Regions from separate parts of the Psychromarinibacter sp. S121 genome, predicted to be linked through region 1. Evidence: riboswitches for the same ligand, from Rfam matches in the RefSeq annotation. Region 1 holds a riboswitch; each other region holds the start of a gene.
The links. A riboswitch is a leader RNA that binds a small molecule or an ion and turns the genes downstream of it on or off. The one in region 1 is predicted to bind cobalamin.
Positions count from the first base shown of each region.

Region 2: it holds a riboswitch for cobalamin, as region 1 does, so the genes downstream of both, ACP156_RS20470 (CbtB domain-containing protein) here and ACP156_RS13035 ((2Fe-2S) ferredoxin domain-containing protein) in region 1, are expected to answer to the same signal.
Region 3: it holds a riboswitch for cobalamin, as region 1 does, so the genes downstream of both, nrdH (glutaredoxin-like protein NrdH) here and ACP156_RS13035 ((2Fe-2S) ferredoxin domain-containing protein) in region 1, are expected to answer to the same signal.

Region 1 covers NZ_JBNAGE010000002.1:936,978-940,227, reverse strand. The annotation lists gene ACP156_RS13040 (ABC transporter substrate-binding protein) at 1-594, opposite strand, end outside; gene ACP156_RS13035 ((2Fe-2S) ferredoxin domain-containing protein) at 608-1,414, opposite strand; cobalamin riboswitch at 1,519-1,733, opposite strand; gene ACP156_RS13030 (DUF4394 domain-containing protein) at 1,942-2,706, shown strand; gene ACP156_RS13025 (sigma-70 family RNA polymerase sigma factor) at 2,902-3,250, shown strand, end outside.
Region 2 covers NZ_JBNAGE010000004.1:411,059-414,308, reverse strand. The annotation lists gene ACP156_RS20485 (DUF1636 family protein) at 1-295, shown strand, start outside; gene ACP156_RS20480 (hypothetical protein) at 292-771, opposite strand; gene ACP156_RS20475 (CbtA family protein) at 837-1,532, opposite strand; gene ACP156_RS20470 (CbtB domain-containing protein) at 1,536-1,712, opposite strand; cobalamin riboswitch at 1,748-1,979, opposite strand; gene ACP156_RS20465 (Hint domain-containing protein) at 1,997-2,995, opposite strand; gene ACP156_RS20460 (AAA family ATPase) at 3,208-3,250, shown strand, end outside.
Region 3 covers NZ_JBNAGE010000002.1:398,766-402,015, forward strand. The annotation lists gene ACP156_RS10270 (metal ABC transporter permease) at 1-770, shown strand, start outside; cobalamin riboswitch at 860-1,054, shown strand; gene nrdH (glutaredoxin-like protein NrdH) at 1,153-1,374, shown strand; gene nrdI (class Ib ribonucleoside-diphosphate reductase assembly flavoprotein NrdI) at 1,379-1,792, shown strand; gene ACP156_RS10285 (5-methyltetrahydropteroyltriglutamate--homocysteine S-methyltransferase) at 1,842-2,942, shown strand; gene nrdE (class 1b ribonucleoside-diphosphate reductase subunit alpha) at 2,998-3,250, shown strand, end outside.

The DNA of each region.
Region 1 (3,250 bases):
GGTCGCGACCAGCTGCTCGTCGTTCAGGTCCTCGACCTCGTAGGGGCCGGTATAGATGCCGGCGCCTTCCAGCGTTTCCCAGTCGCCCCCGGCCGCGGTGACGGTCGGAAGATCGTAGATCAGGAAATAGGACTCGTGCGCCAGAATGTTCGGCAGTTCGGGCAGCGGGGCTGCGCTGCGCACGGTGATTTCCAAAGGTCCGGTCGCCTCGAACACTGTGGCCTCGGGCACGACGCCCTGCACGCCGCTCGAATTGGCGCGGCGGTAGTCGATCACCTCCATCACCGCGGCGGCATCCAGCGCGCGGCCGTTATGGAAGGTGACGCCCTCGTTCAATGCGATCACCCACGTCAGGTCGTCCACCTGCGTCAGGCTTTTCGCAAGCCACGGGGCAATGCTGCCGTCCGGCTGGAATTCCATAAGCAGTTCGGCGACACCGAATTCCTGCATCCAGAACCCTTCGCTGTCGGGGTCCATGCTGTCGATCTTGAACGAGGTCAGAATGCGGATCAGCTGATCCTGCGCGTCAGCGACAAGGGGCAGTCCCACCAGCGCGGCGGACAGGAGAGCAGGCGCGAAAAGGCGTTTGGTCATCGGGATTTCTCTTTCAGGAGTGGGACTGCGCAAGGCGCGCGGTGTGAAACTGGAAGTCACGCAGGGTGCCGCCGCCAAGCAGCACCTCGCGGACAAAGCGGCGCACGGCCGCGCGGTCGGGAAGCTGGAACCAATGGCCCATCGGATACAGCGCGACGACGGGCCCCTTGTTGCAGGGGAAGATACAGCCGGTACGGGTCGTCAGGCAGCGGTCGGCGATCCCCGCTTCGGCGCACTCCTCCTTGAGGATATGCGTCAGGCTGGCGGCGTCGCGCATGTGACAGCGCGGGCCGGTGCAGACCAGCAGGTGAAAATCGAAATCCGGCGGCATGTCCCAGCCGGGCTTGCCCAGCCGAGGCGCCGTCCCTTCGACGGCACGCGGCGCCAGTGACAGCGTCTCTGACAGAAGGCGCGCCATGCCGTTGCCTGTCCGGCTTGGTTCGGGGCCCAGGAACAGGCGCACATCGCCATTGCCCGGCTGCGCGGACCAATGCGCCAGCACGCCCGGCAGCCACGAGGTCAGGCTCTCTGGAAACGGCATGCCCACCGGCTGCACCCTGACAACGCTGTGGCCAGCGTCGCGCAGCCCGTCCAGCGCGGCGAACAGCCCGTCGCCGCGTTCTTCCAGCCGGATCATGCGGTGCGGCAGATAGGTCGCCGCCGCGCAGGCCGCTTCAAGCCGTTCAAGGCTTCGGCGGCTGAGATTATGGGCCGAGCACAGGAACAGGACCGCGTCCGGCCTGTCCTCGGGTCTTATGCAGTCTTCGCCGGCCTTCGTTTCCGAAGGTCCGGGACGTTCATCGGGAATTGGATTCGCCATTGCGCCCTCCGCGCATCTGCGGGGAGGGGCAGGAACCACAAGCAAAGGATCGGCGTACGCCGTCGTATCATGTCAGGCCTCCTGCCGGGACACCCCGCCCGGGTTGAGTTTCTGTCACGATGGCAGGTCTCCTGACTTGCGGGTCGACGCTTGCCCAAGCCTTCCCGGCCTTGTCGGCCAGTGGGTTTCTCGGGGTCGCTCTCCGCTCACAGTTGCGGGGGCAGTCACGGAATTGGCGCCTGATGGCTACACCGCACCGTGTTCCCTTTTCATCCCGGATCGCCAAGGCGCACCGGGAACCATCGCGCGCACTAGACTGGTCCGGGGACCGGGCGTCAAGGCAGATGTGCCCCCATCGCGGCAGGCGGCGAACGGGTGCGGGGAAATTTTTTTCCGGTGGTCTGCATCCAAACGCGCCCTTGCCCGAGTCCTAGGGGTATCAAGGCCGCGGATCCTCTGCGGCCGGATACGAGGAAAGGACGAGTTCCATGCTCAACAAGTTCTCCGCACTGACCGCTTTCGCCCTGATGACTTCCGCGACCGGCGCGTTCGCCGCGGGCCACGGCGGCCTGATGGCCGTTGGCCTGTCGGGCGACAAGATGCTGCACAAGATCGACGCGACGACCGCCACCGTGACCGCCTCGATGGAAGTCGAGGGCGTTGACAAGCTGCTGGGCATCGACCTTCGCCCCGCCACCGGCCAGCTGATCGGCGTGACCGACGCATTTGAGATCGTCGAGATCGACCCGGAAACCGGCATGGCCACCGTCATCTCGACGATGGACACGGAGCTTCCGATCATGGACGACGCCCCGGTGATCGTCGACTTCAACCCGATGGCCAACAAGCTGCGCTTCATGTCGGGCACCACCAACCACCGCGTCGACATCGAAAGCGGTGCGGTGACCGTTGACGGCTCGCTTGCCTTCGAAGAGGCCGACATGCACGCGGGCGAGGCACCGGCCATCGTCGCTGCCGCCTACATCAACTCGTACGGCATGCCCGAGAGCACCGCGATGTACGACATCGATTCGACCATCGTCGCCGTGATCCAGCAGATTTCGCCCAATGACGGCACGCTGGCCGCCATCGGCAAACTGGGGATCGACGCTGCCGACACCTATGCCTTCGACATCGCCACCGACGCCGACGGCAACAACACCGCATGGCTTGCGGCGGGCGGCATGCTGCACACCGTGTCGCTGGAAGACGGCTCGGTTCAGGAAAGCTGGGAAATCCAGGACGCCGGCGACGCCGTGCTGCGCGACATCACCTTCATGACCGCGATGTAATCGGCGGAACGAGACCGGCCGGCGCGGGCATAGCGACCCGCGCCGGCCTTGCCGAGCACCATGCGGGATACCTTCTTCATCGAAACCGGGCAGCCGCCGCCAGCCAGAGGTTTGACAGTCTCACCTCCGCCGCTAACCTCGGAGATGTGGGCGGTGACAGAGGGTGACCGCCGGGAGGATACGGGTCAGCCCTTCATGGACCATGCAGCCTTGCTGAAATCCTGCGCGGGCGGCGACCGGCTGGCCCTGCAAAAGCTGATGGACGCCGAGGGTGGCCGGATGCTTGGGGTCGCGCGCCGGATGCTGCGCCGTGACGACCTGGCGCAGGACGCGGTGCAGGAAGCGCTGGTTCTGGTCTGGCGCAAGGCGCACCAGTTCGACGCACAACGCGGCAGCGCGAAGGGCTGGATCTACACCATCCTGCGCAACCGCTGCCTGACCTTGCTGCGGTCCGAGGATCGCGAGGTCGCCACCTCGCCCGAGCGCCTGTCGGCTTCGGAAGACGCGCAGGTGATCGACACGGCCTTCGACAGGCTTGCGGACA
Region 2 (3,250 bases), on a different contig from region 1:
CTGTGTAGGCTGCGAGGGTGGCAAGGCGCTTGCCGCCCGGCTGAGGGAAACGATGGACGACGTCGAGGTCGTGCATGCCGGCTGCTTGCAGGTCTGTGCAAGGTCGGCCGGAATGGCGGCGCAGGCCGAAGGGCGCGCGACATATGTCTTCGGCGGGCTGAGCGAGGCGGATGCCGATGATATCGCCAGGTTCGTGGCGGCATATCGTGTCGAACCCAAGGGCTGGATCGCGGACGCCCGGCCGCTGAGGCGGTTGCGACATTGCCTGGTGGCGCGTGTCCCGGCCATGCCCTAGGGCCTCAGCTGCACAGTGGCCGCAACGGGGTTGCCGTCCACGGACAGGGTTTCGTGGCTGTTGGCGTTCAGGGTCACGCGAATTTCCCGGGCATCCTCGGGCAGGCCGGACAGGTGATACCAAGGCCCGTAGACCCGGTTCAGTTTCACACCGTCGACATAGATATGGGCGTGGCCCTCACCCGGTGTATGAACCGCGTTCACGTCTTCCGGGGCAAAGCGGAAATGCTCGGTGACGATGTGAAGGTTCCATGCAGAGTCGCCTTCGGGAACGAGGTCCAGCGTCAGGGTCGGGGCCGGGTCGCCGGCGGGTAGCAGGGCATCGTGGTCGTGCGACATAGAGCTTGAGGTCATGTCGTGCGCCGTGTGGTCGCCGTGGTCGTGGCCGTCCAGGGTAATGCCCTGCGACGCAGCGTACAGAAAGCCGCCGCCGGTGCCGAAGAACAGGCCGATGACAAGCATCAACAGGGGTTTCATGGCGCGTATCCTTGACGAAAAAGCGCCGCCCGGTCGGAACCGGGCAGCGCGGCGTGTTCACGAGGTCAGGCCGGTTGCGGCGCGCCCTGTGTCTCTCGTTGCCAGAAGAAACCGGCAAAGCAGCCCAGCGTGACCCAGGCCGCCAGCCCGACGCCCAGTGCGCGGCCGGCGAACTCGCCGCCAAGCTCTGGCGGCACCGGTCCGGTGAACACCTCGGGCTGTGGCGCGCCGATGACATGCGGCGCCAGCAGCAACACGACGGCGGCGCCCCACGCGGCCCAGTTGCGACCGAAGGCAATCAACGCGACGGCGATGGCCGAGGCGGCAACGGTGCCGAACCACCAGATCTGACGCGCCACCACGTCGGCGGCGGCGACACCGGGCAGCTCCGGCGGCAGGCTGAAGGCCGGCGCAAAATGCACCGCGACGAACCCGCCGAGCCCCCACAGGATGCCGCGCCGCGCGTCGACCGAATGGCCGCGTTCGGAAGCAAGCGCCATGGCGCCGACCATGATGAAGGCATAGCCGGTATAGACCAGCACGGTGAACAACACGCTCAGCCCGTCGCGCATCAGGTCGATGCCGCCCACGTCCTGATGGGCCGGGACGGTGCTTTCGGACCCGAAGTGGATCAGGTCACCGCCCTCGTAAAGCTCTGCATGCAACAGGACCGGCTGGACGAAATACAGTTGCAGCGCGGCGGCAATCAGCCCCGCTGCAAACCCAGCGAACAACGCGCTGGTGAAGACCTTGCCGTACATGGATCAGTGGCAGGGAAAGCCGGTGGCGTGGCGCACGTCGTGAGCCGCGTCATGCAGGGTTTCCGCCTGGACGTGGCCGGTCACGAAGATGATTGCGCCGCCGATCAGCAGCGCGGCGATGAAAGCGCCGATGGCCGAACCGCTGGCTGTCTGGCTGGTCTGTGTCGCAGTCGCGTTCATGTCGTTCCTCCTCTTGCCGTCATCCCCGACGACAGTTTCAGGTTTCATGCACGGCTGGTCTCCTGGCTTCGCGGGTCACTGCGTCTCGCCGCCTTCCCGGGTCCGAATTGAACGGAAACCCAGTGGCATCGTGGCGGGACGCTCGCCGCTTACAGTCGCGGGGGCGGCTTCGGCTTCGGGCCCCGATGTGGGTCACCACGTTCCGAATTCCCAGTTAGGCCCTGCGTGCTTGGCACGACTGCGGGCACCGTACGCAACCTTTCTGCGCATGCGGGAACGGGGCGTCAAGGCGGATTGCGTTCCGTGTGCGTGTCCCGAGGCGGCGTATCGTGGAGAAGACGGCGTGCATCCCGCATCGACAGCAGGGGCCGGGCGGGTTTCGGGTCGGGGCCCATCAGTCGCCGTACCGCCTGCCGCGAGGCGGGGGATAATCCGGCCATGGCCTGAGGGCCGGGCCAGAAGGTTTCGCAGGCCAAACCCTCGGCCACGACCAGCGCATGACGACGCGTGACGAGATGGATCAGCGGGTCTGCCGCAGAAGCAGGCGCAGGGCCGATCCGTGGCCATGCGGTCAGCGCGCGGGCGGGAACCAGCGCGTCTAGGTCGGGAAGCCACACGCGGTGCTGGGCGCTTAGCAGCAAGCCGCGGGCGGGACGCCCCGGGCCCAGTGCGTCGGTCCGGAACCGTATGGGCCGCATCGCGGAATTGGCCGGGCTGCGCAGCACAAAGTCCAGCCGCGCCGTCCCGCCATCGAACAGGCGCAACTGTTCGCCGCCATTCAGCTGTGCGGCCGCGCGCCACCGTCCATCCGCCAACAGAATACGGCTGCGCGGACCGAAGCATGGTGGCCACATGCTGCTATAAGCGTTGATCCCGTAGGACCCGTCATACCGGCCGACCACTGTAAGTGGCACGCCGTCGGGCGGTTTCAGACCCTGCGGGACGAAGCCGTGGATCGTGAACGCGTCATTGGCGAGCGAGATGAATTGCAGGATATAGGTCTGCCCCCCGGCACCCTCGACATTCAGCACGTACTCGGATTCGATGATGGTCCCGGCCGTGTGGAACGCGCCGTCGAGCGTGTAATCTGCCGCCAGCGTCTGTTCCAGCCCGGCATCGTCGTCGAAGTACGTATTGGTGGTGTCTTCGACGAGCACCTCCTGAAAGGTGGCGCCGTTGGTCAGCGTGACGGTATCGGTCCCCAGCGCGAACTGGTACCCGCCGTTGTCGTTGAACCCGCTGACGTTGCTTGTCGAGATCTGGGAGATCTCGAAGAAATTCAAAGCATACTGTGGCATCACCCTTCGCACCCGGCTACGCACCAAGGGATATCCGGTCGCATATAATTCGACGTTAAAGCCGGTTGGGCGCGCGGCAATTTCTCAATATCTTGGGGATAACGGGCCCTTTCCCGCCACATGCAGCGCGTCAGCGTTGACTCATCTGCCACGCCCCGGAGAATGGCGGGAACGAGAATCAACCGGGCAGCAGTTCCTTGCGTTTCACACGAATCCGTCTCAACGGCTTCAAGAGCTTTG
Region 3 (3,250 bases), 540 kb from region 1:
CGACGGCGCTGCTGTCTTGCTTTCTTGTCCTCAAGGGCTGGGCGCTGATGGGCGACGCGATCAGCCATGCGATCCTGCCGGGAATCGTGTTGGCGTGGATCACCGGTATTCCCCTGATCATCGGCGCTTTCGCGGCGGGCATGACCTGCGCGGTCGCCACCGGCTATCTGTCAGAGAACAGCCGTGTGAAGCAGGACACCGTCATGGGTGTCGTGTTCTCTGGCATGTTCGGCGTGGGGCTGATCCTTTACACCTCGATCCACACCAACCAGCACCTCGATCACGTTCTGTACGGCAACATGCTTGGCGTAGGGCCGCAGGATCTGTGGACCGCCGGGCTGATCTCGCTGGGCGTGACGGCGGTGCTGCTGCTGAAATGGAAGGACCTGCTGCTGCATTCCTTCGACCCGGCGCAGGCGCAGGCCAGCGGGCTTCGGGTGAACCTGCTGCACTATGGCCTGCTGACGATCCTGTCGCTGACCATCGTCGCGACGCTTACCTCGACCGGCCTGATTCTCGCAGTCGGCCTGCTGATCGCGCCGGGGGCCATCGCATTCCTGCTGGTCCGCAGTTTCGGACGGATGCTGGTCACCGCCGTCGCCGTCTGTCTGATCGCGATGCTGGGCGGTGCCTATCTTAGCTTCTTTCTCGACAGCGCCCCGGCGCCGACCGTCATCCTGCTGCTGTCGGCCATGTTCCTGCTGGCCTTCGTGCGTCGCGTCCGGATGACGCGGCTTGCTTCGGTGAAGCGGATCGAAGCCAAAAGCTGACGCGGTCCGAAAGACACACCCCGGACGGGACGTCGAGATTTCTTCTCTTGTGCCCCCGCCTATATGTTGACACCACTCTGGCCGTCGGCCCAATATGGTGTTGCTTTGGTGCTCGCGGGGTGACTCGCGGGTGAAAAGGGAAACCGGTGAAAATCCGGTACTGCCCCCGCAACTGTCAGCGGCGAGCCAAGGCCCGAAACCACTGGTGTCAGGCAACACCGGGAAGGCGGGTCAAGGCGTCCGAGCCGCGGAGTCAGGAGACCTGCCAAGGCGACAAAAAACGACGACCGCGGCGGAGGGCCCGGGTGCGTAGGCAGGCGCGAAGCGCCCGCTTTCGTGTCCCCTTCGGTTCGCACCAAACAGACCAGAAGGGACAGAGCAGATGACTATCACCGTGTATTCCAAACCCGCCTGCGTGCAGTGCACCGCCACCACCCGCGCTCTCGAGGCCCGCGGCATCGATTTCGACATCGTAGACCTGACCGAGGACGCCGATGCGATGGAGATGGTGCAGGGTCTTGGCTATCGGCAGGCGCCCGTCGTCGTCGCGGGCGAGGATCACTGGGCCGGTTTCCGTCCCGACATGATCGGCCGGCTCTCCTGAGGACATGCCCGGGCTCGTCTACTATTCCTCGCGCTCCGGGAACACGGCGCGGCTGGTCGAACGCCTTGGGCTGCCCGCAGCCCGCGTTCCGGTCAGCCCGTCCGACCCGATGCCGGTGGTCGACGCGCCCTTTGTCCTGATCTGCCCGACCTATGCCGACGGCGAGGGGCGGGGCGCGGTTCCGAAGCAGGTGATCCGCCTGCTGAACGACCCCGCGACCCGGGCCCTGCTGCGCGGCGTGATTGCGGGCGGCAACCGCAACTTCGGCGCCACCTTCGCCCGCGCGGGTGACGTGATCGCCGCGAAATGCGGCGTCCCGGTGCTTTACCGCTTCGAGCTTGCCGGGACCGACACCGATATTGCCCGCATCCGGTCCGGACTGGACCGGATGGGGGACAGCCTCCGCCCCGCCGCCTGACGGCGCGGGCGTCTCCTCCTTATCTACCGTTTTACCACCAAGGACCGTCATGACCGATTTCCGCCCTCCGTTCCGTGCCGACCACGTCGGCAGCCTGCTGCGCCCCGCACCCGTCGCCGCCGCGCGCAAGGCCGGCGTAAAGGGAGCCGAGCTGAAGCAGATCGAAGACAGCGAGATCCCCGCGCTGATCAAGATGCAGGAAGACGTGGGCCTGAAGGTCGTCACCGATGGCGAGGCGCGCCGCGCCTTCTGGCACTATGACTTCATGGACGGTCTGACCGGCCTCGACATCATCGAGACCGGCGGCGACGCGCTGGGCTTCAAGGGCGCCACCGTCAGCCTTGCGCCGACCATCGACAAGGCACTGGATTTCCCCTCCGACCATCCGATGCTGGACCACTTCAAGTTCGTGGCCGCCAACACCAAGGTCTGCCCGAAAATCTCGATCCCCGGCCCGTCGGCGGTGCATTTCCGCGTGACGCCGGACCACAACCATCACGCGCCCTACGCCGATCAGGACCTGTTCACCGCTGACATCGCGGCAGCCTACAAGAAGGCCGTGCAGGCATTCTATGACGCTGGCTGCCGCTATCTGCAGCTGGACGACATTTTCTTCGCCTACCTCGGCGACGAGAAGCAGCGCGAGATCCGTCGCTCGATGGGGCAGGACCCCGACTGGATGATCCAGCGCTACGCGTGGATGCTGGAAGAGGCGATCAAGGACCGTCCGGAAGACATGGTGATCGGCATGCACATGTGCCGCGGCAACTTCCAGTCGACCTTCGTGGCGACGGGCGGCTACGACGCCGCGGCCGATGCGATCTTCAACCACACCAGCGTCGATGTGTACTTCATGGAGTACGACAGCGAGCGTGCCGGCGGGCTGGAACCCCTTGGCCTGCTGCCCAAGGGCACCAAGCGCGTCATGCCCGGTTTCATCACGACGAAGACCCCGGAACTCGAGAACATCGACGACATCAAGCGGCAGCTTGAAGCCGCCTCGAAATTCGTGGACATGGACCAGCTCGGGATCGCGCCTCAGTGCGGATTCGCCTCTACCGAGGAAGGCAACAAGGTCACCGAGGACGATCAGCGCCGCAAGCTGGAGCTGGTCGTGAAAGTCGCCCAGGACGTCTGGGGCGAAGCCTGACACAACACCGGGCCCGGACCGTTCCGGGCCCGTCATCGTTCAACGAGGACCGATCATGCTGGACAACGCCGCGACCGCTTCGCTTGACTACCACGCGCTGAACGCGATGCTGAACCTCTACGACACCGAGGGCCGCATCCAGTTCGAAGCCGACCGCATGGCGGCGCGGCAGTACTTCCTGCAACATGTCAACCAGAACACCGTGTTCTTCCACTCGCTGGACGAGAAGCTGGGGTATCTGGTGGACGAGGGCTATTACGAGCCCGAGGTGCTGGACCAGTATTCCAAGAACTTCCAGCGCGCGATCT